Regions from separate parts of the Colwellia sp. BRX9-1 genome, predicted to be linked through region 2. Evidence: predicted binding sites of a transcription regulator. Region 2 holds the regulator's gene; each other region holds the start of a gene.
What was found. The regulator sigma-54, encoded in region 2, starts transcription at its own class of promoters, with help from an activator protein. The targets are predictions, from matches to a motif close to GTTGGCACGNNNNTNGNNT.
Positions count from the first base shown of each region.

Region 1 (11,138 bases), on a different contig from region 2:
TGAAGTCCAAGCGGTACATCTTTTTTAACACAGACACCATACGCTAGCATATCCCCCCAAAGAAATTGGTACGAAGGGTATTCTGATTTAGTGGCTCGTGCTTCAATGTCTTGTACAAGCTGACATTCGTCGAGCACAACTTGCCCTAAATGTTTATTCTCTTTAATCAAACCCAACAGCTGGTTATCTGTATAAATTTGCACGGCTTCAAGTTTTTGACCATAGCTGGTATTACTTATAAAAAATAACAACGCTAAAATTACTAATAAAAATCGCATAAATGACAATCCAAAAATTCAAATAAATATATAAGCATTAACTTATTATCGGCTGAACATAAAAAAGGTTAAGTAATGAAGACTGACATTTTTTTGTTGCCAACAGCCTCTTTTATCAACTATTAAAGGTTAAGCAATATTAATACCATTATCTTAACTACCTTAGCGTTTAAAAGTAATGTTTTAGTCAATATCGCGATTAACAAAGGGGATTTGACTAAGCCCTTGCACAATAGCTCTGAAAAGAACACAATTAAAACGGTTTCATAAAACAAGAAATGATTATGTCAGAATTAGAAATTGAGCAACTAATCGCCAACTCAAAAGCTAATGAAAACATTGCACTAAAGCTATTTGAAATAGAAAAAGAAGTACTTGAAAGTAAATCTTGTGAAGAACTTATCCAACGTTTGTTGAACTCAATACAACAAAAATTTGATATCACTTCAATTACTTTACTTTTGGTTGAACCAACACCGATTAGCTATTTATTCAACGAACAATTGCAATCAAATTGGCAACAGCGACATAGTAACAAAATATCTTTAGAGCAGTTAAAAGCTTTTCATCATGACAGTAAACCTTTCCTAACGAATGATTTAGATAATTTACCTGCTGTTATACCTACTGAATTACTCATAGAAGCACAATCTATTGCGCTTATTCCCTTAATACTAGAAGGGCAACTTTTTGGCAGCCTATTGTTTTCTGATAGAGATAAAAGTCGCTTTAGTAATATACTTGGCACCTTTCATTTAGAGCAACTCGCTACTAAAGTAAGTTTGTGCTTATCCAATGTACTCATTCGAGAGCAACTTGAATACATGGCACATTATGATCGCTTAACCGGTGTTGCCAACCGTCGTTTAATGGAAATGTTTATTGCTGAGGAGTTAGTACGACAGCAAAGGTATGGCGTTCCCTTTTCACTATTATTTGTTGATTGTAATGATTTCAAACAAGTTAATGACCGATACGGTCATGATTGTGGTGATAGAGTACTAACTTATATAGCAACAAATTTACAAGGATTAATAAGAGAGAATGACCGCTGTTTTCGTTTCGCAGGCGATGAATTTGTTGTGGTATTGGCAAGCCAAAAACACCAAGAAGCGGAACTAGCAGCAATACGTTTAAGCGAGTTTTTTATCAAAAACCCTATGCATTACCAACAAGCCGTTGTACCCGTTACAATAACCTGTGGGGTAGCAGCAAGTGATGGAAAACGTTCGATGGACGAACTGCTAAAAGAGGCTGATACCCATTTATATCAACTAAAGAATAATAGAAAACAGCTGTTAGTTTAACGAGTAAATTATGTATGATTGTTGAAATTGAAATTTCAGGATTATTAAAAGGGCATTATGTGGTTGATATTGCCAAACAACGAGGCGCTTACAGCTTAACAACCCCTGGCCATATAAAAAATATCAAGGTTATAGGTAATTTGCGTAGCAGGGGCGTCGAAAGTTTATTAATTGATACCAGCAAAACACTGACCTTCGATGCCGATAATAATATAGTTGGTCGTATAAAAGAGACTCCCTTACCCGCAAGTAATAAATCACCCATTATCTTAGAGATAAGCAAAGCGAAAAAACTTTTTAATCAATCAAAAGAGATTCAACGGCAAGTATTTTCAGATGCTCAACAAGGAAGAAATATAAACCTAACACCCGTTATTGAAATAACGAATAAAACCATTGATACCGTATTTAAAAATGCGGATGCCTTAGCCTGTGTTATCAATATCAGGAAAAAAGATGAGTACTTACTTGAGCACTCAGTATCGGTTTCTGTATTAATGACGATTTTTGCGCGTTTTTTAAAAATAGATAAAAAAATAGTTCAGTTACTTTCAGTTGGTGCTTTTTTACATGATGTCGGTAAAATTAATATTCCAGACAGCATTTTAAATAAACCGGGTAAGTTAACAGAAGCTGAATTTACCATAATGAAAAGCCACGTAGACCACTCGATAAAAATAATAGAGTCGACACCGGGTATTTCCGAATTGAGTCTTGAAGTTGCTGCCCTCCACCATGAGAAGCTCGACGGCACTGGTTACCCTTATAACATCCCTAAAGAAAAAATCACGAAATATGGTCGGATGATTGCCATTTGTGACATTTTTGATGCCCTAACCGCCAACCGTTGTTATAAAGAGGGTTATAGCCATATAAAAGCATTTAGTATTTTACGAAGTTTGGCGAAAAAAGAGCATTTGGATCAGCGTTTAGTCGACTTATTTATCAAGTGTATGGGTATTTATCCTGTTGGCTCATTAGTGGAATTGAGTTCCAATAAACTGGCTATTGTCGAAAGCAGAAATGACGGCGACCCAATCAACCCTAATGTGCGTTCATTCTATAATTCTTTAGATGGCCGTTACGTAATGGCTGAAGATATAAACTTATCCGACAATGAAGACTTTATTGTTAGAGGGGTAAGAGCCGATGACTTTGATCTAGATATGAACAAAATCATCGAATTTCTTTTAATGGAAGGGTAAAGGTCTTAAACCTTAAACTTCGATGTTGCTTTCTGTAATTGAATGGCATTTTTATCAACTAAATGAGCCACATTACCAATTTCTTCGATCGCTGTTTGAGTCGCTCCAAAACTGTTATACATTTGCTCTATATTGTTAACAACGGTCTCAGCAACGCAAGATTGTTCTTCTGTTGCCGTAGCAATTTGGCTGTTCATTGAACTGATATGACCGATTTGTTCTTTTATATTTGTTAAAGATTTATCAACTGCAAGTGATATTTCCTCATTGGTATTTGCTTTTTCTCGCGCTAATCCCATAGTACTTACCGATTGGTCAGCCGCTGAAATGAGCTTATCTAGTAAACCACGAATCTCAGTAGTCGATAACGCTGTTCTTGAAGCTAAACTTCTAACTTCATCAGCAACTACAGCAAAGCCTCGGCCTTGCTCGCCCGCTCGGGCCGCTTCAATTGCAGCATTTAACGCTAATAAATTTGTCTGTTCAGCGATTCCATTAATAACATCAAGAATTTTATTCATGTTCTGTGAGTCTTTAGCGAGCCTATCAACCACATCAGCTGCATTACCAATTTCGTGGACTAATTCACCTGAGATAAGTAAAGAACGCTGAACATTCTCCATGCCTCTATTAACTTCTGCTTCTCCAGAACCTGCAGCATTTGCCGCTTCTGCGGCAGACTTAGCAATATCAGTAACACTAAATTGCATTTCAACCATAGATTGTTTTGTTATTTCGGCTACTTCTGCTTGGCTTTGTACATTAGCATCAACATCACGTACCTTTTCAGCCAATTGCTCAGCACTTTTAGTCAGGGGTGGCACAACATCAATGACATCTGAAACAATACCTCTTAGCAACTGAGTAAAAGCATTAAAGTTCTTAACAACACTGCCTAATTCATCCTGACTCATGACTTCAATCTGGTTGGTCAAATCACCATCACCTTCTGCCAGTTCTTTTAAAGAAGCATCTATATTTAATACTGAATGACTAATTGAACGTGCGATGACGATACTCAACAGTGACATCATAACCAAAAGTAAAATACCCACTAAAATACTTAAATCTCTTGAGTCACTAGAGTTAGCCACAGTTTCTTCAACCAAGGTATTAAATACTTTAGCCGCCTTTTCTTTTTCCTGGGCTAAGCTGTCAGTAACCTTTTGGTAAATATCTGCTTTATTATCAATACTGGTCTTTGTTGAGGCCAATTGAAAATCGATTTCTTCCTTGATAAATCCTACTGAAATCTTTCGCGCGATATCATTATACTCGTTACTTAATGAGACTAAAGTAGAAGTATCGGAAAATGAGGGTTCAAGTGAATCAATACGCGTTAAATTACCAGTTAATACCGTAACTAACTCACTAGCTTGATCAACTAACTCTTCATCACCAAAAGAGACACTCTGGTTGTAGAGCTCATCTACACGTTGCCAAGTACTGACATTTTCACTGGTTAAGTTAACCAAATGAATCGTAGTATTTTGAATTTTTTGTAATAATATTTGGTTTTTAGAGATGGCAGTAATGTTAATAAGTAAATTAATAACAAAGCTCAAAATTGCAATCGCTAGTATTGCTAATATTTTATGAAATATAGGTAATTCTTTAAAAAACTTCATATTTATCCTAATCGTAAATGACGTACGATGCACCGTACATTGTTAAAATACTCAAATAATAAGCCCTTCGGGCCTTCAAAAATTTTTAACTACTTTTACATTAGCATTTTCTTAAGTTGAGCTTAAATGAAACTCAATGACTAGACTCCGTTCTACACAATGCTCTAAATCTGCTAGAAGTGCTTATCAAGCATACACTCCACAAGAAAGTCTGTTGTTATTCAATCGCTAGGCTAAGTTCAACTTATTATAAATCATAAGATGATTAGCTGGATACGTTTTTAGTAATTTCATGATAAATGGCTGTAGCCACCTATTACTTTACCAGCATTAACGTGAGTAAACACCAAAGATTAATTCACCAGCATTAACGTGAGTAAACACCAAAGATTAATTCACCTTTTTTAATAAAAATGAAAATAGGCACAGTGAAGGTACTATTCATTTACTATCGTGGAGAACTTTAGAGAATTTTTTCCGTCAACTATTAGTGAGTATATTTATTAAAAGTTAAGTTTATAGTTCTAATAAAATCAAGAAAACAATAAATGTTTCTTATACTTGTAATAATAGAAGATCAGGTGTCGGTGAGTTAAATAAAAAGAACAAGGGATTATATTTACGAAGTGATGAATAATGAGTCGCGAAAAATCCACCTGATTTTTCACGACTCCTCATATTATTTTCTAAAGTTAATTCCTGATTGAGCTGAAAAATAAGCAAATAGAGTATAAACCGCTGTTGCTTGCTTTAAGTCTTCAGGGTTCACTTTGTCCAAGGTATCGTTCTCTGTATGGTGATAATCAAAGTACTTGGTGCCATCAGGTGCAAAATTCATGCTTGGCATACCTGCAGCGCTCATTACACTCATATCTGATTGTGCTTGTGCATTATTATCGTTTGATAATTCAACGCCTAACGGCGCAAGATGCTTAGCAAGGTCGTTAATTGCCGTTAATGACTCTTTACCAACACCCGAAGTCATTTTATAAATCTTACCAACACCAAAGTCCCATTCGGCGCCAATGATATGATTATCCATATTTTTTTCATGGACCTCCATATATTTTTTGGCACCTAATAAACCCACTTCTTCAGCCGCAAAAAGAATGACGCGGATAGTGCGCTTTGGACGTATAGGTAATTGAGCAATGTGATGAGCAGAAGCAAGCATCATAGCAACACCCATACCATCATCTAATGCACCCGTACCCACATCCCAGCTGTCAAGATGAGCACCAATTGAGACAATTTCATCAGGAAATTCGCTACCGGTTATTTCACCAATGACATTGGCAGAAACGGCTGTTATTTTAGCATCAGTATGGCTGGTTAATTTTAGAAAAAAGCTAACCGGTTTATTGCGCTTTAATTGATTAACAAGTAAGTCTGCGTCAGGATTTGAAAGCGCAGCTGCAGGAATTTTTTTCACGCCAGCCTCATAACGCATAATGCCGGTATGAGCTATACGGTTATTGTCTGTACCTACAGAACGCATAATTAATGCTGATGCCCCTTTTTTAGCGGCTACAACTGCCCCACCCACACGCGTACCTACGGCTGGACCATAGCCGTTACCGTCGATATGCTCTTCCATTTGATAAGAAACAAATGCAATTTTTCCATCTAAACTGTTATCTGGTGCCGCGATTAAGTCAGCTAAGGTTTCAAAATGTGCAACATTTCCAATCAACCCTTCTTCACTGGTAGCAATACTGCCACCAAGAGCAATGGCGACGACCTTATGAGGATAAGGCGAGATTATTTTCGCTTGTGCTTCACCACGTTGCCAAAAAGTACCCGTGACTTCTTCTGTCCACACTTTATCAAAGCCTAAAGCGTTCATTTTAGCTTGCGCCCAAATGACAGCTTTTCTATCACCTTCTGAACCCATTAATCGATGCCCCACTTCCGTGGTTAAAGATTCTAAGACTTGATAGGACAAATTAGATTGCAGAGCGGTATTTTTTAATTGTGTCAGTTGCTTAGTTTCTGATTCAGTCAGTGTTGCCGCTGAACTTGATAAAGCTAACAAAGTACTACTGAAAACAAGCGTTTTTATTACAGATTGAAAAGGCACTTTAAGCATTATATTCCCTTTTATAGATATTATTGATTGTAGAATTAATTCAGTATCAAGAATCTTGCGCCGACATGCAAATAGGTTCGCCTTAAAAAAGTGGCAAACTATCTTTATTAAAACCATTGAGCCCTAATTAAGCGAATACTGAACTTTTAAAAGATTTATAGCTCAATACTACAGCGCTAAATATAAAGTAAACAAGGAGGATTACATTTGAATAAATTAAGCAAAGGACTGACCTTCTCGATTATCTTGCATATAGCTGTACTGATCATTTTTACACAAGGGTTATCAACAGTTCCACTTAGCGCAGTAAAAAATAACGATTCGGTTAACCCTATTATTCAAGCTCGCCTATATTTTCCTTTACGGTTAAGGAAAAAAGCGATTCTTACTTCCAGCAAGGAACCGCTAGCCATTAAATAAACCATGCCAACAGATGAAAAAAAAGAAGTAATGAATGGTTAGAAAAAACCAATAATAGGAAGATACAGCCTGCAAAGTTATCTAAACAGCCAATTGATAAAAACGTGTTGGAGAGTAAAACATCAAGTAAAAAAATGAGTCAAACGTCACTGGAGAAGCTTAAGCAACGTTTAGATAACCAAGCCCGTGAAAACGCTGCAAACAACAGCTTAACTAAATACCTAACCGAGAAGAGTACCGTTGGCCAATCCATCACAACGTATGATCAGTTAGCCCCAGCGAAAGCAAAAATTAAAGAGGTAGATTGTAATAGCAGTAAATTTAATAGTGCGCTAAAAGCGATGTCAACCTTGCTTGGCGGCAGTATCAGGTGTAATAGCATGCCTAATTTAAAAAACTTTTTAAATAAAAGAATGGCCGTAGCTGAAAAAAAAGCACAAAAAAGCCAGTGATATTTCGCTGGCTTTTTGTTAATCGCAATGTAACTAAAGAGAATTAGATTGAGAAAGAAGATCCACAACCACAGGTTGATGAAGCGTTTGGGTTATGTACTAAAAATCTACTACCTTCTAAACCTTCAATATAGTCAACTTCGCCGTCAACTAAATATTGTAAACTCATAGGATCAATAACCATAGTGACGCCTTTTTTCACAATAGTCATGTCACCGTCATTTACTTTTTCATCAAAAGTAAATCCATATGAAAACCCTGAGCAACCACCACCTGTTACATAAACACGTAATTTCAATTCCGGATTTTCTTCTTCTGTGATCAAAGATAATACTTTATTTGCGGCGGCATCGGAAAATTTTATTGGTAATTCGGGAGTTGACATATTGCTCTACTTACAAAGATGTTACGGGAGTGTCTCGCGTGTATTATCTTAAACTTGACTAATTTAGTCAAGTATTGTCTGAGATAGTAAAATTTATCAGCAAGAAGAAAAATTTCATCTTAAATATATACAAAAAATGCGCTATATAATTAAATATAGCGCATTAATTAAACCACTAACGGGTCAGTAGCTAACGGTCAATTAGTGAGTTATTTTTCTACGGTAAATAAGACCAAACATAGCAAGTAACATTAATACAAATGTTTGTGGCTCTGGCACTGCAATAGTATCTTTAGGAGGAGCAAAAGAAGCTACACCTTCAATAATGTCGTTAGCACAGGTCATTGCCCAGCGAAAGGCAATTTGATTAGCTGTCGCTAATGCAGTATTGGCAACATCAAACGAAAAACTAACTTTACCATAACCAACATTTCCTATTTTATAAGAACGACCGCCAACAGACCAATCTGAAGATGTAATAGTTGTACCATCATTACCAGACCGAACAGCTTGATTGTAACGGGCATTTCGATGTTCATCTGATGAAACGATTAAGTTGTTGTTAGAAAACCCTGTTCTCAAGTCACCTGTACCTGATTTATTATTACGTGAACTGCCAAGGTCATAAACATAGTTCCAGTTTGTACCCGTATTAGTATCCGTTTTAGAATATCTATCACCCGTGTTTGGCAGAGCACCGTCTGGATTCCAAGGAGATGTTCCGCTGTTATTAAGGTCTTTGTCCGCGGCCATAAACAAATCACCTAACTCAATATCATTATCGCCAATGTTATTGTAAAATGATGTAAAAATATTAACATTTAGTATTGTTCCAACTCGAGAAACCACCATCTTATCAATGTCATATCTATACTTACTACCATTAATATCGCCATCGTAACCTGCACCAATATATTTATCCATGATCGTTTCCGCCGGGATATCCACAGCAAACCCGTTAATACTTGATACTGAAAGTGCAGCGATTGCAATCCATTTTAAACATTTCATATTTTAAACCTACTTCTAAATACTGGCATAAATAACATGTGTAATAAAAACACAAGACTATGTATAAATTTTATTTACTTATTGACCCCACACAACTCAATATTCAAGCCAAGATTAAAAAGCCCTTTATTTTTAAGTGCATAGGATTATATTATTTGATATATCGGTTATTTTACCTAAAAGTGTAAAAAATATCGACAACTATTAACGGTACAACTTAAACAATTAAAGATCTGCTAGATATTCATAATGACTCCTAGTATCCTTAGCAATTGATTTTCATAAGAGAAATAATTAAATGGCCTCTTTGGTAAAAACGACTTTAGCCTTACTCTCCGGCACAATTTTATTGCTGAGTTCGCATGCTCTGGCTTTGCCCGATCAAAACGCAGATAAACCTTATGAAGATGCCCTAGCAAGCTTTTACCTTTCTGAACTCAATGCGGCAATTATTCATTTAAAGAATGCCTTAAAAAATGATCCTGAACATTTACCTTCTATGGTGTTACTCGCCGAAGTATATATTGCTATGGGTGATGGCGCTTCGGCAGAAAATCAACTAGAAAACGCTCAAGAAAAGAATGCTGATGAAAGTAAAATACTGCCGTTAATGCTTGAAGCTTATCTTTTACAGCAAAAATATAAAAAAGTAATTAATGCGCCAATGGCTTCTATAACTCAAAAACAACAACTGAGTAAAGTTGCCGTATTGCAAGGACGTGCTTTTATAGCGATGAATAACTTAGCGCAAGCAAAAGTTTTATTCCAAGAAGCTTTAGAGTATATGCCTAGTAGTATCAAAGCCCAATTAGGCATAGCACAAGTAGAACTGCTTAATGGAAATATGCTCCAAGCAAGAGCCTATATTGATAAAGCACTCTCTTTATCGCCAACAAACAGTGTCGCTTTGACAATGCTTGCTAATATAGAACAGCAAGCTGGCAATCGGATTGAATCGTTAAAAATAATTTCACAAGTTATTGAGCTAAACAATAAAGATTTTCCTGCGTTACTTACACGAGCCAGTTTATATATTGAACTGGGTGATTTTCAACTTGCTTTAAACGACCTTGGTATAATCATCACAGAAATCCCCAATGAGCCGAAAGCAAATTATTTAAAGATAATTGCAAACAGTGCCTTAGGTAATACTGAAGAAGTTAATAAAACAACCGCTCATATCAATACCGTATTAATGGGATTACCCGAAGATATAATGAAACAGAATCCCGTGTATCTTTATTTAGCGGGTGTGATTAGTTTTCAGCAACAAGAAAACTTAAAGGCTCAAGATTTTTTGCAAAAATATATCGCTATTATTAGTGACGATATAAGAGCGTTAAAGTTAGCCGCTCAAATTGAACTCGCATTAAATAATCCCTTTCGTGCAAAAACATTATTAGTAAAATCTAAGCTAGTAGCCCCTGACGACGTTGAAACATGGTCGCTTCTTGGTCAGACCTATACCGTATTAGGAGAACTACAACTTGCTGAAGATTACCTCAAAGATGTTATTGACAGTGATAAAGAAAATCCCCAACCTTTATTTGAGTTAGCAAAGTTAGAAATTTTAACAGGAAAGTTCCCACAAGCTATTACTCACCTTCAATTAGCAAAATCAATAGATGCTAATATAAGTTTTATTGTGCTGCTCGCAGAGGCCTTCCAACAAAACAATCAGTTTGAACAGGCACTAGAGCAATTAGACCTTGCGTTAATTTTACAAAGTGATGATAGCGTTTTGCACTTAAAAAAAGGTATTTTATTAGGTCAATTAGAACAGCACCTACTAGCAAAAGAATCACTAGAACAATCACTAAAGTTAAACCCTAACAACCTTAGGACACTTGTCCATTTATCAAGAATCGATGTTATAGAACAACAGCCAGAAAAAGCGATAGCAAAAATAAATAAGAAAATCGTTGAACTAACAGAACCCAATTCATTTTTACTGATTGAGCTAGGTAATATACATCGCCTAACCAACAATAATAATGAAGCGTTATCAGCCTACAAAAAAGCCTACAGTGTTGATAATACTAACCCCAATGCATTAATAAATATTATTGAAATACAAGTCATGCTTGGCCAATTGAAAGAAGCGATAACCTTAACCAGTGAGTTTTTAAACAAAAACAACAAAGCAGGAAGTATTTATCTAGCACTGGCTAATTTATACATGGCAGATAAAGAATACCAAAAAGCGTTTAGTACTTTCGAATTGGCGGTTAAAAATAGTAATGATAAATCAAATGTTTATAATATTTTTGCTGATGCACAATTGTCACGATCAGATTTTGAAGGCGCTACACTCAGCTTAAAACGATCTATTTCATGGAATGCTGAAAATCTTGACTCCCATT
Region 1 covers NZ_JACGVM010000008.1:52,889-64,026, forward strand. Annotated here, with positions in the region: gene H4J76_RS09595 (tetratricopeptide repeat protein) at 1-278, opposite strand, end outside; gene H4J76_RS09600 (DUF484 family protein) at 563-1,585, shown strand; gene H4J76_RS09605 (HD-GYP domain-containing protein) at 1,600-2,790, shown strand; gene H4J76_RS09610 (methyl-accepting chemotaxis protein) at 2,796-4,418, opposite strand; gene H4J76_RS09615 (M20/M25/M40 family metallo-hydrolase) at 5,098-6,507, opposite strand; gene H4J76_RS09620 (hypothetical protein) at 6,715-6,927, shown strand; gene H4J76_RS09625 (hypothetical protein) at 7,062-7,379, shown strand; gene erpA (iron-sulfur cluster insertion protein ErpA) at 7,423-7,764, opposite strand; gene H4J76_RS09635 (PEP-CTERM sorting domain-containing protein) at 7,966-8,775, opposite strand; gene prsT (XrtA/PEP-CTERM system TPR-repeat protein PrsT) at 9,074-11,138, shown strand, end outside.
Region 1: the regulator sigma-54 is predicted to act here: its motif matches at 8,870-8,888, upstream of H4J76_RS09635 (PEP-CTERM sorting domain-containing protein).

Region 2 (11,138 bases):
TCTTCTAATACTAATGCGGGTTTAGTATCTTCAATAAAGTCACCTGGAACTAGCGTGCCTACCGATTCATCAACAAAACCAGGTCGTAAGCCAACATATTGCTCACCCAACAAACCTGCGGTTAAAATAGAGACCGACGTTGCTTCTGAAAAATTAATATACTGTGTATAAATATCTAAAGTGACTACCGGCGTATAATCTTTTGCATCGATGGTAATATGACTAACACGACCGACAACAACACCACCCACTTTTATCGCTGAACGAACTTTTAGACCGCCAATGTTATCAAACTTAGCATAAAGTTGATATGTCTCACTATTACCGGAAATACCGCTATCAGCAACTTTCAGCGCAAGCATAAGCAACGCAGCAATACCTATTGCTGCAAATAAACCTACCATTAACTCAATTTTTTTCGACACCATGTCTTCCACCAAACCTAAAATAAAAATTATTATAAAAATTAACTAACAGCAAACATTAACTCGCAAACATTAATGCTGTTAATACAAAATCTAACCCTAAAACCAATAATGATGATTGTACAACTGTTGAAGTTGTCGCTCGACTAATACCTTCTGATGTTGGTACACAATCGTAACCTTTATAAACAGCTATCCAAGTGACAACAAAAGCAAAAACAACCGATTTTATCACCCCATTAAGAATATCTTTTTGAAAATCAACTTGAGCCTGCATCACTGACCAGAATGTACCACTGTCTACGCCCAACCATTCAACACCGACGAGATGACCACCTAATATCCCTACGGCAGAAAAAATAGCGGCTAGCAAAGGTAAACTAATAAACCCTGCCCAGAATCTTGGTGCAATCACACGACGTAACGGATCAATTGCCATCATTTCTAAACTTGATAATTGTTCTGTTGCTTTCATTAAACCAATTTCGGCGGTTAATGCCGAGCCTGCACGTCCTGCAAATAATAGTGCCGCAACCACAGGGCCTAATTCACGGAGTAAAGATAGTGCGACCATAGGTCCTAAACTGCCTTCAGCACCATAACCCACTAAAATAGTATAGCCTTGTAAAGAGATAACCATGCCAATAAATAAACCGGATACCACCACTATCATCAGTGAAAGTACGCCAACAGAATATAACTGCTGCACCAATAGAGGAAAGCCTTTACGTACATTCGGCACATGAAGCAATGCAGAAAGTAATAAAACTATTGCTCGCCCTAATCCCGTAATCGTGGCAATAATGTTATGCCCTAAACTTTGTAAACTATTCATTATTTAGGCTCCTTACCCATTAATTCATCTTGATAAGGGGCGCTAGGAAAATGAAATGGTACGGGACCATCAGCTTCACCTTGAATAAATTGTTGCACCAGTGGTGATGTTTGCTTACTTATCTCTGACGGTGTGCCATGACCAATAATTTTCTTTTCAGCAATAATATAAATGTAATCGGCAATACTCATTACTTCTGTAACGTCATGTGAGACCACAACTGAGGTTAAACCTAATGCTTCATTTAAATCTTTTATTAAACGAACAATAACACCCATTGAAATAGGGTCTTGTCCCGCAAAAGGCTCATCATACAAAATAAGTTCAGGGTCTAAGGCGATAGCGCGGGCAAGGGCAACTCTTCGTGCCATGCCACCAGAAAGTTCGCCAGGTGCTAAATTTCGTGCACCGCGTAAACCAACAACCTCAAGTTTCATTAATACCATTTTTTCAATTAACGATTCTGACAAGGTACTGTGTTCGCGCATCGGAAAAGCAATATTGTCGTAAACACTCATATCGGTAAATAACGCGCCACTTTGAAACAACATGCTCATACGTTTACGCGCTTCATAAAGTGCACTGCGTGATAATGTTGGAATATTTTGTCCGTCAAAAAGTATTTTACCTGAATTGGGTCTGAGTTGACCGCCAATTAAACGTAATAAGGTGGTTTTACCAATACCACTTGGCCCCATTATCGCGGTAACTTTTCCTTTAGGGATCGACAAACTAATATCATCATAGATCACTCGTTCATCACGTTTAAACGTAAGGTTCTGGATATCGACCAAGTTTTCAGGCATAAGATTTATATAACGTCACTGGTTGTTATTATTAAAGTCAGGTGAATTTTACCTGAGCAATCAAAAAACGTCATTAAAATTGCGTTAAAAATGTAAATAAAAATCGTAAGAAAGCGTGTAAAAACGTAATAAAGTGTAAGATTTTACTCTCAGAAGATATATTTTTGCTTTAATGAAATTTTTACTTTGGCTATTTTTTAACAATGGCATGTAAAAAAACCGCCTTTTGGGCACTTTTTTACCAAGATCTGATTATTTCTCTTTGTTTTTGCTTCGCAACCAGCGACAATTTACGCTCTTAATATAGGAGCCCTTAATGTTATTACAGATTCTAATTTTACTTGTTTCACTTGTTACTCTGGTATGGAGTGCTGATAAATTTGTTTTTGGTGCCTCATCATTAGCAAGAAATTTTGGTATCTCACCGATGATTATTGGTTTAACTATTGTTGCCATGGGTTCATCTGCTCCAGAAATGATGATTGCAGCGACAGCATCTTTAGACGGTAACAATAATACAGCTATCGGTAACGCAATCGGTTCAAACATTACTAACATTGCTTTGGTACTCGGTATAACGGCATTATTTCAACCTTTAAACGTATCCTCATCAACGGTAAGACGAGAAATTCCATTAATTTTAATTGTTACCGCCCTAGCCTATTGGATGCTTTCTGACGATTACTTTGGCTTTAACGAAGGCTTATCACTGATGATCGGCTTTTTTGTTTATATATTTGCGTTACTTTTTATCACCATAAGAGCCTCTAAAACTCGGCCAATTGATGATCCATTGATCATTGAAGCTGAACAAGAAGTGCCAGACGCGGTTAGCAAACCTAAATCTTTACTTTGGCTAGTCGTTGGTATTATTTTCTTACCTATGAGTGCTAGCTACCTGGTCGATTCATCCGTTTTTATTGCTAAAGCATTTGGCATAAGTGACTTAGTGATTGGTTTGACCGTTATTGCCGTTGGCACAAGCTTGCCAGAACTTGCTGCAAGTATTATGAGTATTATCAAGAAAGAAGATGATTTAGCGCTAGGGAGTATTATTGGCTCTAATATCTTTAATATTTTGGCCGTACTCTCGCTCGCTGGCTTAATTGCACCTGGCGAAGTAGATTCAGATGCCGCAGCACGTGACGCTCCTTACATGCTTGGCGTTACCGTATTATTATTTATACTGTGTTTTACTCGTCGTGCCGGAAAGTTTTGCATTGGCCGCTTAAAAGGTTTGTTATTAATAAGCGCTTTTATCGCTTATCAAGCGCTACTTTTTAGTCAAATAAAGCAATAACAAACACTATAATAGCAATTTACAAAATAAAAACGGGCTAATAATGAACGATTTCAAACAACTAGCGTTAGACGTTATTCACATAGAACAACAGGCTATTGCAGAGTTAGCCCAGTACATTGATGAGAACTTTGAATATGCCTGTCAGTTAATGTTTAACTGTAAAGGTAGGGTTATTATTGCTGGCATGGGCAAGTCAGGCCATATCGGTGGCAAGATTGCTGCAACGCTGGCGAGCACCGGCACACCTTCTTTTTTTGTTCACCCTGGTGAAGCAAGTCACGGTGATTTAGGTATGATTACCGGTGATGACGTCGTGTTAACTATTTCGCACTCGGGCGAAACCAGTGAAGTGTTAGCAATAGTGCCAGTCATAAAACGTATTGGCGCTAAACTTATTGCGATGACGGGGAATCCAGCCTCAACCTTAGCAAAACTAGGCGATACCCATGTCTGTGTTGCTGTTTCACAAGAGGCTTGTCCACTAGGATTAGCGCCAACATCAAGTACCACAGCAACCCTAGTAATGGGTGATGCACTCGCTGTTGCCTTATTAAATGCTCGCGGCTTTACCGCTGACGACTTCGCACTCTCTCATCCCGGTGGTAGTTTAGGAAAACGCCTATTACTACGTCTTAGCGATATAATGCATAGTGGTGAGCGCTTACCAACTGTAAATGCTAATGCTAAAATTAAGGATGCGTTGGTTGAAGTATCATTAAAAGGTTTGGGGATGACGGCGGTAGTCGACGAGAGTGGTCAATTACAAGGCTTATTCACTGACGGAGATTTACGTCGTATTCTTGATGAACGTATTGATATACATCTCGATACTATTGCATCAGTGATGACAAAAAATCCCACTGTGGCTCATCAAGATATGCTAGCCGCCGAAGGCTTAAAAATCATGGAAGACAAAAAAATTAATGGTTTAATTATTGTTAATGACAATAATATACCTATTGGCGCAATGAATATGCACGACTTACTAAAATCAGGTCTTATCTAATATGCAAACACTCTATGGCGAAATTACTGACACAGCATTCAATACCATGAAAACAATAAAGCTGCTGATATGTGATATTGATGGCGTTTTTTCTGATGGCCGTATTTATTTGGGTAACGATGGTGAAGAATTAAAAGCTTTTCACACTAAAGATGGCTACGGCATAAAAGCATTAGGCGCCAGCGGTGTCGATGTAGCGGTGATCACCGGGAGAACATCAAATATTGTCGCAACACGTATGTCAGCCTTAAATGTTAAATATATAGTGCAAGGTGAAGAAAATAAATTACCCGCCTTGAAAACGATGGCTAAGCAATTAAAGCTATCCCTCGAGGAAATTGCTTATATTGGTGATGACATGCCTGATTATGAGTGTATCAACGCTGTAGGCTTGGGTATTGCTGTTCAAGATGCCCACCCAAGTATTTTATCTATCGCAAATTACACCACTTTTAACCATGGCGGTTTTGGTGCTGTTCGAGAAATATGCGATTTAATCATGCTTAGCCAAAACACCTTAGCAAATGCTTCGGGTGCGAGTATATGAATCGACTTTATAGTTTAACCTTGTTGTTTTTTCTAATTGCGGGAGGCGTTTACGGTATAATTGAATGGAGAAATTCCTCAGCACCACAATTACAAGCGATTGATAAGACGCTGACCCCTGATTTTATTGCCGAAAATTTACACAGTAATGTTTATAAACATCAAGGAAGTTTAGCTTATGTTGTTGATGCCCATCGTATGGAACATTACCCTGAGTTAAGTATTACCAACTTTGAGTTTCCTCAATACACACTTCATCCAAAAAATGATGCGCCCGCATGGAAAATATCTGCCAATGAAGGCATATTATACAATAACAACCGGGTAAAATTAGCAAAGCATGTCCGCCTGTTAGCAACAGATCCCGATAGCTTATTACAAGAAGTTCAAGGAAAATACTTTGAACTTGATCTAAAAACTAACATCATAAGTTCAGAACAAGAAATTAAAATTATCGGTAAAGGATTTACCATCGATGGTAAAGGTTTAATTGTCGACTTAAACACCAACCAAATGACACTAACTAAACATGTGAAATCAATTTATGAAATTGTTAAAAAATAGCCTACTGTGCTTATTGTTATCAACTCCGCTATTTTCGTCAGCTTTCGCTGAAAAATTTGATATAAAACAAAAGATTGAAATTAACGCTTCAAGACAAGCCGTTGATCTTAAAAATAAAATATTCAGCTATATTGATAACGTGGTGATCACTCAAGGTTCATTAGTTATACGTGCTGATTTAGTACAAGTGCTGACTCAATCTGGCAGTGAAGAAAAAACCTATATCGCTAAAGGGAAGCCAGCAACCTTTAAACAAACCTTAGCCGATGGTACTCCTCTTAGCTTACAAGCAGACGAAATAAGATATGAGCCCGCAAATAATTTAGTGATAATTTCAGGAAATGCGTTATTACAGCAAGAAGGTAGTGAGGTTAGTGGCAGTAGAATTACTTACAATATTGCCACTCAGTATGTTAATGCTGAAAGTAAATCTAACGAACGCACTAAAACGATTTTTCAGCCGAAAGAAAAAATTAAAGCGACAACCACAGACGCGAAAACTCAGGAAAAAATTAATTTATGAGCACTAGCACCCTAATGGCAAAAGGCCTTGCCAAAGCCTATAAAGGCAGAAAAGTGGTTAAAAATGTCAGTATGCAAGTTTCAGCAGGACAAATAGTCGGTTTACTAGGCCCAAATGGTGCCGGAAAAACAACTTCTTTTTATATGATTGTGGGTTTAGTTGAAAGTGATAGTGGCGATATTATCTTAAATGACGAAAACCTGACGTTAGCGCCTATGCATGAGCGTGCGAGAAAAGGCATCGGATATTTACCACAAGAAGCCTCTATTTTTCGAAAACTCAGTGTTTACGACAATATTATGGCTATTTTACAAACACGAAAAGAATTATCAGATGCTGAACGTGAAGAGAAATTAGAACATCTTGTTGAAGAATTCAACATAGGTCATATCAAAGATAATTTAGGCATGAGCTTATCTGGTGGTGAACGCCGCCGAGTAGAAATTGCTCGCGCATTAGCTGCTGAACCAAAATTTATTTTATTAGATGAACCTTTTGCTGGTGTTGACCCAATTTCAGTAGGTGATATTAAAAAAATTATTCTACACTTAAAAGAACGTGGCATTGGTGTGTTGATCACTGATCACAATGTACGTGAAACTCTCGATGTATGTGAACATGCGTATATTGTTAGTCATGGTGAACTTATTGCAGAAGGTACTGCAGATCAAATTCTTGCAAATCAACACGTAAGAGATGTATACCTTGGTGAACAATTCACGCTATAGTAGTCAGTAAATGAATAGTATCTTCGTATGAAAAAAACGAAAATATCCCATTAAAAATAATAGGAAGTTAATGACCTAAATGCGCCCTACTCTACAACTCCGCATAGGACAACAATTAACCATGACGCCACAATTGCAGCAAGCAATCAAATTGCTGCAACTGTCTACGTTAGAGCTTCAACAAGAAATTCAGGAAGCCTTAGAAAGTAATCCATTATTAGAAATGGATGAGTCTTCAAATAATCCCGAAGATAAAAGTACTGACAACCTTGAAGAAGCTCACACTGCCGGTACTGGTGATGTTAAAGAAGCCCCTGCTTCTGATGGTAGCGAAGACGCTACGCCTACCATTGATGAAATCACCACCACTGAAGCCATGGACAAGAACGATATCCCTGAAGAATTAAACATGGATACCACTTGGGATGATAACTACACGGCCGGTGCAGCAAGTTCAAGCTCAGGCCCAGCTTCAGAAGATTATACTTACCAAGGCGAGACTCAAGACTCCATTCAAGATCATTTGCGCTGGCAAATGGAATTAAGCCCTTTTACCGAAACAGACCGCGCTATAGCGACAGCAATTATTGATGCTGTTGATGACGCCGGTTACTTAACGGTATCTAGTGAAGACATTTTAGAAAGTGTTGCCATTGAAGGAGTAGAGCTTGATGAAATTGAGGTGGTACTAAAACGTATTAACCTCTTTGATCCTGTCGGTGTCGCTGCTCGTTCTATTTCAGAATGTTTAATCATTCAACTTAATCAATTTGACCCCGCTACACCTTGGTTAGCAGAAAGTAAGTTAGTTTTGCGTGACCATATTAATCTGCTGGGTAGCCGAGACTATCGTACATTAATGCGTAAAACTCGACTGAAAGAAGAGCAACTGCGCGAAGTGGTGCGTCTTATTCAATCACTTGATCCTAGACCCGGCGATAGTGTGATGAAGAGTGACGATCAGTATGTTATTCCTGATGTGTCTGTTGAAAAGAAAAATGGCCGTTGGGTGGTCGAATTAAACCCTGATACTGCGCCAAAACTTTCGGTGAATCAGCAATATGCTTCGATGTCACGTTCGATGAAGTCGACAGCGGACACACAATTTATTCGCTCAAATTTACAAGAAGCTAAATGGTTTATTAAAAGCTTAGAAAGCCGTAATGATACCTTATTAAAAGTGTCAAACTGTATTGTACAACGTCAAATTGGCTTTTTTGAACATGGTAATGAAGCCATGCGTCCAATGGTTTTAAATGATATTGCCGAAGCTGTCGATATGCATGAATCAACCATTTCACGAGTGACGACACAAAAGTATATGCATACGCCACGTGGAATTTTCGAACTGAAGTTTTTCTTCTCAAGCCATGTTGGCACCGAAAGCGGTGGCGAATGTTCATCAACAGCTATTCGTGCATTAATCAAAAAATTTGTTGCTGCCGAAATCCCAGCAAAACCACTTAGTGATAGTAAAATGGCTGATTTATTAGCCGATCAAGGGATAAATGTAGCTCGACGTACCATAGCAAAATATCGAGAGTCACTTTCTATTCCACCTTCTAACCAACGAAAAAGTTTACTTTAACGAAAAGATGAGGAATTAAGCTTATGCAAATTAATCTTTCTGGCCACCATGTTGACATTACCGAAGCTTTACGAGAAAACGTCACGACTAAGATGGCAAAATTAAGCCGACATTTTGATCATATCAATAATGTTCATGTTGTTCTCACCGTTGAAAAATCAAATCAAATTGCTGAAGCGACTGTTCACGTTAGTGGCTCTGATTTACATGCAAAAGCTGAAAATGCTGACATGTATGCCTCTATTGATAGTCTTGTTGTTAAGCTTGACCGGCAAATATTGAAGTACAAAGGTAAAACGAATCAGCATTAATGCTGTTTATCGCCTGTTCACTCACCAAAGAATCTAAGTAGTATAATGAAGTTGCAAGATATCCTTACCCTTGATTGCACCCTGTGTGCGATTAAGGGTACAAGCAAAAAAAAACTCCTTGAAATAATTAGCGAAACTGCGGCAAAAAAATTCGATAATATTGATACTCATCAATTATTCGAAAGCTTAATGGCGCGTGAAAAAGTTGGCTCTACCGGCATAGGGAATGGCATTGCGATTCCTCATGGTCGATTAACTAATACGTCACAAGTTATTGCTGTATTGCTGACCAGTGAACAAGCCGTTGAATTTGATGCGATAGACAACCGTGCTGTCGATATTATTATTGCGTTATTTGTCCCCGAAGAAAACTGCCAACAACATTTAGATACCTTACAAAGTATCGCGCAAATATTTAGTACTAAACAATTCGCAAAGCAAGTAAGAAAATGCCAAAATTCGCAAGAGCTTTTTACTTTAATAAAGCATGCTAAACGTTAATAAAATCTAATAATAATCCAGGAAAACTCAAATGAAACTCTTGATAGTCAGTGGTCGCTCAGGGTCAGGTAAAAGTGTCGCCTTACGTGTACTCGAAGATTTAGGCTACTACTGTGTCGATAATATTCCGGTGAATTTATTGCCTGCATTAGCACATACCGTTATTAATGATTACGACAAAGTAGCGGTTAGTTTAGATGTACGTAACTTACCCAATGACCCTAATGACGTTTCAGAAATATTAGATTATCTACCAAAAACGGTAAAACTCGATATTCTGTATTTAGATGCTGATGACTCTGATCTTATTCGACGTTTTAGTGAAACGCGTCGTTTACATCCTTTGATTAAACAAAATATCCCACTTGACCAAGCCATCTCTTTAGAGAAAAAGCTGCTTGAACCTATTTCCACGCGTGCGGGTTTGTATATTAATACCAGTCAGTTATCACCTCATCAATTATCTGATTTAGTGCGTGAGCGAATTTTAGGCAAAACCTCGGCATCTATGGTGGTGGTGTTTGAATCTTTTGGCTTTAAACACGGTGTACCACAAGACGCAGATTATGTTTTTGATGCACGTTTTCTGCCTAACCCTTTTTGGGAAACAGACTTAAAAGGTTTTACCGGTTTAGATCAACCCGTGCGAGACTTTCTTGCTAGCCAACCGATTGTCACTAAATTTATCTGGCAAATTAACAGTTTTATGATGACGTGGTTACCCCACTTAGAAAGAAACAATCGCAGCTATATTACTATCGCCATTGGTTGTACGGGTGGAAAACACCGATCGGTTTATATTGCAGAAATATTAGCAAACAATCTTAGAAAAGAACGCGAAGATGTTCAGTCTCATCATCGCGATATTAAAATACAAAGCACTTAATAACGGTCACTGTATGCCAAAATATAATAAATCATTAACCATTAGCAATAAACTGGGATTACATGCACGTGCTGCAACTAAACTTGCCCAGTTAAGCCAAAAGCTTAATGCTAACGTTACTATTTGCTTAGAGGGCAAAGAAGCTGATGCCAGTAGTATTATGGGGTTAATGTTACTGGCCGGTGGCTTTGGAAAAACCGTAGAGGTTATTACCCAAGGAGAAGATGCTCAACAAGCACTTGACGATGTATGCCAGTTATTTTCTGATAAATTTGATGAAGACGAATGATAAAAAGACTGAATAAAAAATAAAGTTACGTTATCATTCATTACAACACCTTAGCCAGCGCATCTTGACTAAGATATAAACAATATAATTTTCGTATTACTGCGGCACAGGAAAACTTTATGCCGGAAATATCAGAGCAACAACAAAATCATCAACGCCTGCAACAAGTCAATAAAGCACTTGGTAGCGGAATGTTTGTGCACGTTCGAAAATTACTACAGAACATGCCAGCTTATGATATTGCTTTAATATTAGAGTCATCTCACCCGAAAAGTCGTGCCGTTTTATGGCAACTTATCGACGCAGATAATCACGGTGAAGTACTTGAAGAACTCAATGAGGAAGTTCGAAAAGGTATTTTAAAAACTATCCGCCCTGAAAAATTAGCCGCCGTTGCTGAAGGCATGGATGTTGATGATTTAGCTGAAGTTTTACGTACTCTACCCGATAGTGTTTATCAAGAAGTATTAAGTGCTATGGACTCGCAAGACCGAGGTCGAGTCGAAGCCGCGTTATCATTTGAAGAAGATACCGCTGGCGGTATCATGAATACCGATACCATAACAATTCGTCCCGATGTAACGGTTGATGTGGTATTGCGCTATTTGCGCTTACGGGGTGATTTACCTGAAGCGACCGATTCTTTTTATGTGGTCGATGGTAAAAATCACTTTATTGGCGCCGTTTCTCTAGCGGCGATCATTACCGCTAAACCTGAAATTATCGTCTCAACACTCATTGATAAAGATATTGAAGCAATTCAAGTGCATTTGTCTGATAGTGACGTAGCGCAACTCTTTGAAAAATTTGATTGGTTCTCTGCACCA
Region 2 covers NZ_JACGVM010000001.1:173,154-184,291, reverse strand. Annotated here, with positions in the region: gene mlaD (outer membrane lipid asymmetry maintenance protein MlaD) at 1-428, opposite strand, end outside; gene mlaE (lipid asymmetry maintenance ABC transporter permease subunit MlaE) at 484-1,260, opposite strand; gene mlaF (phospholipid ABC transporter ATP-binding protein MlaF) at 1,260-2,066, opposite strand; gene H4J76_RS00880 (calcium/sodium antiporter) at 2,383-3,366, shown strand; gene H4J76_RS00875 (KpsF/GutQ family sugar-phosphate isomerase) at 3,410-4,375, shown strand; gene kdsC (3-deoxy-manno-octulosonate-8-phosphatase KdsC) at 4,377-4,922, shown strand; gene lptC (LPS export ABC transporter periplasmic protein LptC) at 4,919-5,485, shown strand; gene lptA (lipopolysaccharide transport periplasmic protein LptA) at 5,466-6,008, shown strand; gene lptB (LPS export ABC transporter ATP-binding protein) at 6,005-6,736, shown strand; gene H4J76_RS00850 (RNA polymerase factor sigma-54) at 6,816-8,324, shown strand; gene hpf (ribosome hibernation promoting factor) at 8,348-8,635, shown strand; gene ptsN (PTS IIA-like nitrogen regulatory protein PtsN) at 8,681-9,136, shown strand; gene rapZ (RNase adapter RapZ) at 9,168-10,022, shown strand; gene H4J76_RS00830 (HPr family phosphocarrier protein) at 10,036-10,311, shown strand; gene mgtE (magnesium transporter) at 10,431-11,138, shown strand, end outside.

Region 3 (11,138 bases), on a different contig from region 2:
TTATTTAAAAAGGTTATTTGCATACTCTCTCAATATGAAATAACATATGTTTTTCCATATATATGAAAAAACATATGTTAAATGTGTATTGTTATTTTATGTATGTTCCAAATAAGCTTTCGAATTAATGCGGTGCCAGTTATGAATAATGATAGGGTGGTTCAATTTTTTAAAAATTTAGCTGATGATACTCGGCTAAAAATAATTTTACTTATACAAATGGAAAAGGAACTGTGTGTCTGTGAATTAACGGCCGCTTTGTCTTTATCTCAACCTAAAATATCACGTCATATTGCCCAACTTAAATTACATCATATTCTCAGTGAACGAAAAGTAGGACGCTGGGTTTTTTATAGTCTCGTTGATGCAATGCCATTTTGGCAAAAAGAAGTCATCGAGTTATCAAGTCTTAACAATCAAGCATATTTAACCGCATGTGTAACAAACCTTATTGATATGGGCAATCGTCCGAGCAGACAGCAAACATGTTGCGAATAACCTTAATAAATAGGAATAAATCATGACAATTAAAGTAGGAATTAATGGCTTTGGCCGCATCGGACGTTTAGTTTTACGTGCGGCATGGCAATGGCCAGAAATAGAGTTTATTCAAATTAATGATCCCGCAGGTGATGCTAAAACATTAGCACACTTACTGAATTTTGACTCTATTCATGGTCGTTGGAAATTTGATGCACAAGTCGACAATAACCAAATGATCGTCTGTGATGAAGATGGTGAACATCACATTAATATTAGTCATAATTTAACCATAGCTGAAACTGACTGGTCACAATGTGATGTTGTTGTAGAAGCTTCTGGAGTGATGAAAACGACCAAACTATTAAGCGCTTATTTAGCACAAGGTGTTAAACGGGTTATGGTTACAGCACCCGTAAAAGAAGAGGGCGCCTTAAATATTGTCATGGGCGTTAATCATCACCTTTATAACAAAGCACAGCATAAAATTGTCACTGCTGCTTCTTGTACCACTAATTGTTTAGCGCCAGTGGTTAAAGTTCTCCAAGACAGTGTTGGCATAAAACACGGCAGTATGACGACTATCCATGATATTACCAATACGCAAACTATCCTTGATGCGCCTCATAAAGATTTACGTCGAGCGCGAGCTTGTGGCCAAAGTTTAATTCCAACGACTACCGGGTCTGCAACCGCTATTACCCATATTTTTCCTGAGCTAAAGGGAAAATTAAATGGTCATGCCGTGCGAGTTCCGTTAGCGAATGCCTCAATTACTGACTGTGTATTTGAGCTAAATAGAGCCGTAACAGTTGAAGAAATTAATCAATTGATGTCTACGGCGGCACAAGGAGACCTAAAAGATATACTTGGCTATGAAGAGCGTCCTTTGGTCTCTGTTGATTATAAAACGGATCCACGTTCATGTATTGTTGATGCGCTATCAACCATGGTTGTTAATGACACCCAATTGAAAATGTATTTGTGGTATGACAACGAATGGGGTTATGCCAATCGAGCTGCAGAGTTAATGTTGTTAGTTGGACGATCTGATATTAAGGACTAGTCTTTGAGAATATCGACATAGACTGCGTTTTTAAACGAATAATATCTTGGCGTTACGCTAATGTTTAATACTCTTGATTATTTATTAGCATACGCCAACATCAATCGAAAATACCATCATTGGTACCTTTATGTTAAACAGAATAACTGCACTGCCTAGTGCGGTAAAACAGTACCTATTAATTACCGCTAACTATTGGTTTTTCACCTTAACCGATGGTGCTTTGCGTATGCTGGTATTATTACATTTTCATCATCTAGGTTATTCCCCGCTTGCCATTGCGATGTTATTTCTATTTTATGAAGTTTTTGGCGTGATAACCAACCTAGTTGGCGGGTGGTTAGGAGCAAAAATTGGTTTGAATAAAACCATGAATATTGGTCTGTTCAGTCAAGTTTTTGCTTTATTAATGCTAACAGTTCCTGAACAATACTTAACCGTTATCTGGGTTATGTTGGCACAAGCGCTGTCGGGTATAGCCAAAGATCTTAATAAGATGAGCGCTAAAAGCAGTATTAAAACGTTGGTACCAACGAGCAATAACAACCAAGATCACGCTGTTCTTTTCCGTTGGGTTGCTTATCTTACAGGATCAAAAAACGCCTTAAAGGGTATCGGTTTTTTCCTAGGTGCCTGGTTACTAAGTACCGTGGGATTTTCAGTAGCCATGCTAATAATGGCGAGTGTGCTAGCGATTGTTTTTGTGCTTAGTCTGTTATTATTGCAAGGTGATTTAGGTAAGGCAAAGCACAAAGTTAAATTTAAAGAGATATTCTCAAATCACTCATCATTAAATTATTTGGCGGGCGCGCGCTTATTTTTATTTGCTGCTAGGGATATTTGGTTTGTTGTCGGATTACCGATATATTTGGTCAGTAATTTAGGTTGGCAACATACTAATGTTGGGATATTTATGGCGTTATGGATTATCGCTTATGGTATTGTTCAAGGCTCAACACCTAAATTTTTTATTAAAAATAACCAACATAATATCAAGGGTCATTTGTTATTTACTTGGGGGATGATTTTATCCGGTGTTACCTTGTTGTTAGCACTGTTGATGTTTTATGCGACCAAGCTCAACATCAGTACTGAAATCATTATTATTGCAGGCTTATTTATTTTTGGGGCTGTTTTTGCTATTAATTCTGCGCTACATAGCTATGTGATTGTAGCCATGGCGAAAGAAGATGGCGTTTCTATGGATGTTGGCTTTTATTATATGGCTAATGCCCTGGGAAGGTTATTAGGGACTGTTATGTCAGGTGTTATTTATCAATTTACTAACTTAATTACCTGTTTAATCATTTCCGCTTTGTTTGCTGGACTTTCAGCCTTATTGATTAAACGTATTAGTCTGTCAAACGAATAAGGCGCAAAACAGTGACAATGTTAACGTTAACAGCATGCTGGTAACGTTAACATTCTATATAGCGATGAAGTTAGTAACGCACCGCTAAATCATTTAATTGGATGTTACCCAATAATTGCCCGTCAGTAGTCATTGCCTGTGCGCTTTGCTGAGACACTTGGGTTATTTTTACTGTGTAAGGGCTAACGTTAAAACCTGCATAGGTTTTTCCTGAGTCAGTAATGATATTATTTAAGTGTAACAGAGAAAACTCATCACCAACTTTTACGCCATGCCTTTTACCTAAATTAATCGTTAACGAATTACCAGCTATTTGCACTACCTTGCCACGAGTAGGTTGACACATCATATTTTCGTCGATATCAATGATCATATCCCCTAACACTTTTTCAATGGCCATTCCGTATTGGCTTTGCCAGAATACTTCGCTATGAACATCAACTTGCTGACGTTTGCCAAATTCCCATGGGGCAGAACTACGGTACTGCTTAGTGAAGACAGATTCACCATTAGTACCGTTGTAAATATATAGGCTGACACTAAACTGACGGTTAAAAACATCTTCTTGCCAGAACTGCCAACCGTTGGTTGAGGCTTGTGCAAAGCTAATGTCATTAATTTCAGAATACATGACATACTGAGTATCGCTGATATTAGCTAACGACATGGTGAGATTTTTTATTGCTTCAACTTGTAAGCTGTTATTTAATCTTGAGAACTGAGACTTCTCTTTTAATAACAATCGGGTGTCTAGATAAATACCTTGGTTGTTAATTTTATAAGCAAGTTTAGCCATCAATTTATTATCAAGAGCATAAATTTTACCGATACTCGCTTGCTCTCTATGCATTAAGTTACTACGGGTAATTAATAAAGACTTTCGATAATCAGAAGAGAAGCACTGTTTACTTTGTGGGAAGATGTCAGCACGAATGGTTACGGTGACCAAATTGCCCTCATAATTTTCATCAACCAGCTCAAAAGAGTTTACGGTACCGCTGGCGCGAATATTTATTTCATTTTGTGTCAATAATCCGTTAACCGTTTTTTGCACACTCGATACGGAAGCTCCGGCAACGAGTAAGGCTTTTTTTAATGCATTCTCTATGGCTAATGTTTTTGCTCGTTCGGCATTGCCCTGCATTATTACTGACTTTCCCTGAGCTTCATACCACTGGGCATCAGCAGAATGAGTGATAAAAAATAAAAGTAGAGCTGATATAAATAAGCGCATATGAAGTCCGTCAGTAAAAAAGGTTTAATATCTACTGTCGAATATGCAGTTTCTATGCCCACTTATTTTAATACGCAAGTAACTTTATAGATTGGCGCGATTTGTGCTTTATTTATATTAGAAACTATTTGATGTCGTTTATCGATATTACTGCAAAACTGATTATTCGCTTTCAGAGCGATCAAGGGGAGCTCAATGAAAAAGTGGCTTATTCCATTATTTATTCCAACGTTGATGTCGTGTTCATCAATGAATATGATGAGTGATGAAGATAATTTTTATAAATCAAAGCAAGAAGTACGAGGTGAAATTGACAGTTTCAATCTACCTCGACATGCGATAGCAGATGTTGTTAAAGGGCTTACTTATCAGATGCTTGAAAGCAGCTCTTTTGTAAACCCTAAAACACCTATCGCGGTAGCTTCTTTTGTCGAATTAGAAAACCTTGAGTCAACTAATTGGCTGGGTAATCAAATATCAGAGAACTTTGTTCATGAATTACAGCGCCATGGTTTAGTTGTTATTGATTTTAAAACGACGGGACATATTCGTGTCACTGCTCAAGGTGATTATGTTTTTAGTCGCGACTGGAAAGAGCTGCCAGAGCGGCAGATTATTGACTATGTTGTAACCGGTACCATGATGGAACAAGAAAATGGTGTGATGATTAATGCTCGGATGATTGGTATGCAATCACGTGTTGTTGTTGCCACGGCACAATCTTTTATTCCAAGCTGGGTAATTGGTGAACAGATTAATCAAGATGAAAGTGTTCGGATAAAAGATGGATTAATCATTCGAAACAGCGTTATGTTAGCAGAAGACGAACGTTCAATTAAAATTGTTAATTAGTTTTTTATATTGATGTAGGACTAACTTTTGGTATTTATGATGAAAAAAATTATTCTTAATATATTAACCGCTGGTAGTTTAGCTTTGTTACTTGCCAGCTGTTCTAGTGTTTATGACAAACACGTACAATGGCAAAGTGTTAAGCCTGAAACCTTCCCTGTGTTACATGCTATTGGCCAAGCGCCGATAAGTTTGCAAAACTCACAACATGAAACGCAGCGTATGTTGATGGCGATTAATGCCTCAAAGCTTGCCGCTTATGCAGAACTTGCAGAACAAGTTTATGGGCAAAAGATAAATGGTGAAATGACCATGTCACAACTGATAATGGGTAAAAATGAAGTGTCAGCGTCAGTTCAAGGTGTCATCCGCGCAGCTAAAGTGATTAAAAGCTATCCTGTTGGCGACAGTTACACCACAGAGTTAAGTTTAGACTTTGAAGATGTTTATAATATTTATTTAGCTTCTTCACCCAAACGTGAAATTAAAGCGGTTACCTATTATTAAGTGTTAACAGCACACCCTTAAAAATCATACTGCAGACTTGCATAAAAATATGCGCCGTTAAAACCGAAAGGAGCTGATCGGCGTGAATATTTGAATACACCTGTGCTATCAACAATGATATTACCTTGTTGATCTTCAATCGTGCCTCCTCGAGAGTTTCCTATACGATTTTTGTCAGGCATAACATCAAATAAATTATGACTACCCACAGTGACCGCAAGATTTTTTGACATTTGATGGCTAACGCTAATATCAGTTAATAGCTCTGCGCCATAAGTTTGTTTACCACCATCGGTTATCGTATATTTACCATAGTGATTGAACAATATATTGATGGTCCAGTGCTGGTTTTTATAAAGGGTGTTTACACTTATTTTATTGCGTGGTTGCCACTCTTCAATGATAGAAATATCTTGCTGTGAAAAAATTTCTTCAACGCTAATGGTATGCAGTGTGCTGTGATCAGGTGTAAATAACTTGGTTACCTCAGTATTGGTAAAGTTTGCCGCCAAGGTGAAGTTAATATCTCCAGCAAAAGCTTGAGTCTGCCAAGTAGCAACAATATCTGTGCCTTGAGTTGCGGTATCAGCGCCATTTAAGAAAAACTGTCCTTTGGTAACAGACTCCTCAGTAAAAGCTTGGTCGAGTAGAGGTGATATTCCCATACCCAATTTACTACTAATGACAATACGATTATCAATATCAATCTGATAAAAATCAAAGCTAATATCTACATTTTCAGTAGGGCTGTAGATAAAGCCAACACTGAGGTTGTCAGATTCTTCTTCTTTTAAAGAAGGCACCCCGAGTCGAGTGGTCAAAGTACTATCATTTCTGAATGTTTCCACTTCCTCACTCAACAATGAGCCACTTTCGTCAACAATAAACTGTGTACTGATATTATTGAAATACATTTGCTGCATAGAAGGTGCACGAAAACCTGTGCTATAGGCTCCGCGCAAAATAAGTTGCTGGTGTGCTTGCCAATGCACCGCAAGTTTTGTATTGGTGCTGTTACCAAATATATCATAATCATCATAACGAATGGCCGCACTGAGCTCGATAAAGTCATTGATTTGGGTCACAGACTCCGCAAAAAGTGAAACAACATCACGGTTCTCGTTAACCGCAAGTTCAGGTGCAACCCCCGGAAAACCTTGAATACCACCAGCGGCATCTTGGTCAAACAATGCTTGATTATTGTCGGTATCATAATCCTGAAAGCTGTAGGGGTTACCTGGTATTATTTGGTATATTTCTTGGCGAAACTCTGCGCCTAACGCGAGTGAGTAATTTTCATAGTCTTGGCTAAAAAGTAAATTTACTGTCTCAAGTGACAAGGATAGCCCGTAAGCAAAAGCAGACTTTGGTAATTGAGCACGTAATTCATCTACTGTTAAGTCACTGGTTTGTAATAGATAGTTAGCGTAAGAAGCATTAAGTGAATCTTTAGTCGTATAGTCTATTTGGTTCTTGCCATAGGTATATGAAATATCAATGGCGCTGTCATTATCGAAAGCCACTTTATAGCCAAAATTGTATGACATATCTTTTATATCTGAATCTATTTTGGGTAAATAACCCTGAGGAATAGTTGCTTGACCATCACTTAATAATGGGTTTTCATTGTTATTCGCGCTGTGACGAAAAAATGCGGCAGATTGGTTTTCTCGATGTGAATAGGTTAAAAAGCCATAAAGTTGCCCGTTATTCAGTTCAAATGTACTGTTTGCGGCAAAAGAAAGTTGTTGATACGAAGGGTCGCCAATACGAAATGTTGCTCGGTTAGCGGATAACTCTCGAGGATCATCGGTTTGCCAATGACCATTGTCCAATTGAGTGCACTGGCCAAATTGGCAGGCACCATGTAAACCTGAGCGGTTGGTACTTTGATGGTCGACTAAACTTAATGTGGCATTGATAAAGCCATCATCACCCAGCGGTAAACCTTGCGTATAAGATAGCTGAAAATCTTGACCATCACCTTGCTGATAAGCACCAGCTGATGTTATTAAGGTCGCTTGCTCATTACTATCGTTTAGCACAATATTAATAACACCCGCTATGGCATCCGAGCCATATTGTGCGGCTGCACCATCACGTAAAATTTCAATACGTTTAATGGCTCTTACTGGAATGGCGTTCATATCTGTACCAGCTGTACCTCGGCCAACAGAGCTATTAATATGAATTAAACTCGCTTGATGACGACGCTTACCATTTAATAAAATCAGTGTCTGATCCGGTCCTAAACCACGCAATGTTGCTGGCTGTAATACGTCACTGCCATCACTTATTGCTGAACGAGAAAAATTAAAAGAAGGTACTAGTGCTTGCAATATTTGACCAAGGTTAGTCTGGCCACTATTACGCAGAGTGTCCGCAGATATAATATCAACAGGAACAGGTAACTCTTTTACGGTTCTGCCATTAATATGACTACCAACAATAACTATTTTTTCAATGGCTTTGACTTTTTCTGTGGTCTTAATTTCTTGTTTAGATTTGCTCTGCGCTGTAACGTTATTTTTCTGCTTTATCGACCATTGGCCTTTATTATTTATTTCTGCATGAAGCCCCGTGTTTTTAAGGAGCTTCCTCAAAGCCAAAGAAACTGAGTAATAACCCTCTATGGCATTACTGTTAAAACTTCGGGTTAAATCATAAGAAAATATAATGGTCTGATCGGCCTGCTGGGCAAGTTTAATTAATGCTTGATCAACGGATTGAGCGGCGACAGTAAAGTGCGTTATATTGGGTGCAATAGCTTGTACTTTAGCTTGAGTGGTTAAACTAAAAGATAATGGAAAAATAATAAAGAATGAACAAAAAAAATGTGTCAATAGTTTTGTTAAAACGGCACGGTGTTGCTGTTTTTTTCTTTCTTTAAATAAATAGTTTAGCAAGGTGTCAACTAGTGCTTTGATTGTGATCGTTGAATACAGAAAGCTCACCTTCTATTTATAATTTTTATTCATTGTACTTATCTATAGCCTATTTGAGGCGTTGACCATTAAATTATGGCGTCAGTTGCTTTGGTGATAACTACAGTGTTGTGACTTGTCTTGGTATATTTTAGGTCGAAATTATAGCTAATTGAATCTAATAAAGTACCAACATCGTCTGACTTAAAATAACCGGACACTTTCATTTGGGCAAGCGCTTTATCTTTAATGGTAAATTTAACATCGGTATAGCGACTAATTTCATCAAGTGCAGTGGCCAGTGATTCACCATCAAAAATAAGTATGCCTTTTTTCCAGGAAAGTTCCTGAGATAAAGTGAGTGATGAAATTTTATTTGTCGGTGATTGAATTTTGTTGATTATAGTCGATTTTTCACCTGCAACTATAATGCTATTTTTTTGCGGAAATTGAACCGTACTGGCTATTTTTTTCGTTAATGCCGGTAATGCTTCATTCGAATCAGCGATTAATACTCGCCCTTCGGTAACAATTAACTCTAACTGATTATTATCGCTTTTTTGTACATTAAAAATGGTGCCTAAAGCGGTAAATGATTGTTGCCCAGACGTGACACTAAAGGGGCGTAATTTATCTTTTGCGACTTCAAAAGAGGCTTCGCCTTTGATCAAATTTAATTGACGATGTTCTTCACTGAAGCTAATAGTGAGTAAACTATCAGTGTTTAACTCGACATTTGAACCATCGGGTAAGGTCACTTTTTTATGCTCGCCTATTTTTGTTGAAAATTGATCATAAATAACTTCAGATGACGTTGATTGAAAAAACGAAAATATTGGTTTATTTAAAAAAAACTCACTGGTAATGATACCAAAGAAAATAACACTGGCAGCCATTGATAATTGCATGAATAATTTTTTAGAGTGAGGAGAATGTTTTTTTTCTAAAGGAAATAAACCATTAAACTCGGCAAGTAACTTAGAAATTTTGGTCGAAGGTGAGTACTTATGAAGGGCTAAGTGATGATTGTTTTCTTGATTAACCCAAGCAACAAAAGCTTGTCGCTCTTGTTGCGATAATCCTTGTTCAATGCGAGATAGCCAATACTTGGCCTGCACTTCTATTTCATTATTATATTGTATTTTAGCCATAATAAATATTTTGTCTTCATTCAATTCACGCAAACATCGATATATTTATTCGACCATGCCGTGCATCCTAGCGTAATAGCAAACGGTTTTTTATTATCAAGTAAAACTTACTTTACCTAACAAATCAATATGATAATCAGGGCTTTCAAAACTAGAAAACCCTCCTATATTTTCTACTCTACCTTTATTTCTTTTTGTTTGCACGTTTTGCTTGTTTTTTCGCCTTAGCTTTTTTCTGTGATTTACTAATTTTGATCTTAGGTTTTTTCAAGGCAACTTTAGACTCTTTATATTGTGGTTTTAAGCCTTCAATATTTCGACGTGATAAACGCTCGTCCATGTAACGTTCAATCTTGGCAATGACAGGCATATCGTGTGCTTCAACTAAAGAGATAGCCGTACCTTTATTACCCGCTCTGCCTGTACGACCAATACGATGTAAATAAATATCTGCTTTGCGTGGCATATCAAAGTTAATAACATGAGTAATGTCATCAATATCTAAACCACGAGCAGCAACATCAGTAGCAACCAATACTTTTACCATACCTGAGCGTAAACGGTTAATGGCATGATTACGTTTGTCTTGTGGCATTTTACCTTCAAGCCAAGCACAGGGGATTTCTTCAGCGTAGAGTTTTCCTGACAAATGCTGGACCGTTTCACGTTTGTTGGCAAAAACAACCGTGCGTTCAAAGCCTTCTTGTTTTAACAAGTTGATTAATAATTTAAATTTATGTTCTTTGTCATCTGCTAAATGAAGCCATTGGTGAATTTTGGCTTTTTCTTTTCGTGATGGGTGAGACTCTAAAAATACTGGCTCGTTAAGTACTTCTTTTGAAAAACGTAAAACACCCGCACCTTCGAGGGTTGCTGAGAAAAGCATGGTTTGCTTACGCCAGCGAGCTTCACCAACAATACGGTTAATCGCATCAGAGAAACCCATATCAAGCATACGGTCAGCTTCATCAAGTACAAGAATTTCAATGTCGCGGGCTTCAAATTGTTCTGATTCAAGATATTCAAGTAGACGGCCTGGCGTAGCAACTAGAATATCGGTGTTCTTAGTTAAGACATCTTTATGGCTGTCATAACTAACACCACCAGTGATCAACCCAGTTTTAATATCAGTTAATTCAGTTAATTGTGTACATTGCTCACTGGTTTGAATAGCAAGCTCGCGCGTTGGTGACAAAATAAGTACCCGAGGAAAACCTGGGCTTTTACGCGGGTAATCTAGCAGATGTTGAGCGATAGGTAATATAAAAGCAGCTGTTTTACCTGTGCCCGTTGGCGCTGAAGCTAAAACATCTTTACCTGTCATGGCGACAGGTAAAACCAACTCTTGAATAGATGTTGGTTTTTTATAGCCAGCATTTGTAATGCCGCCTAGTAGTGCTGAATCTAGGTCAAATTGCTCAAACATAAAGTATAATTTCGGTCAGGATAATATTGCCGTGAATTATAAAGCGAAACAGGCTATTTAGCTAAAGCTAAAGCTATTTATTTTTAGTTTTTATTCACTTTCAATAATCTCAGCTATTTCTCTTTG
Region 3 covers NZ_JACGVM010000004.1:7,088-18,225, reverse strand. Annotated here, with positions in the region: gene H4J76_RS05685 (metalloregulator ArsR/SmtB family transcription factor) at 142-498, shown strand; gene H4J76_RS05680 (ArsJ-associated glyceraldehyde-3-phosphate dehydrogenase) at 521-1,546, shown strand; gene arsJ (organoarsenical effux MFS transporter ArsJ) at 1,677-2,918, shown strand; gene H4J76_RS05670 (flagella assembly protein FlgT) at 2,989-4,152, opposite strand; gene H4J76_RS05665 (FlgO family outer membrane protein) at 4,348-5,004, shown strand; gene H4J76_RS05660 (LPP20 family lipoprotein) at 5,041-5,511, shown strand; gene H4J76_RS05655 (TonB-dependent receptor) at 5,529-8,417, opposite strand; gene H4J76_RS05650 (FecR family protein) at 8,525-9,586, opposite strand; gene srmB (ATP-dependent RNA helicase SrmB) at 9,771-11,012, opposite strand; gene fldB (flavodoxin FldB) at 11,103-11,138, opposite strand, start outside.
Region 3: the regulator sigma-54 is predicted to act here: its motif matches at 4,196-4,214, upstream of H4J76_RS05670 (flagella assembly protein FlgT).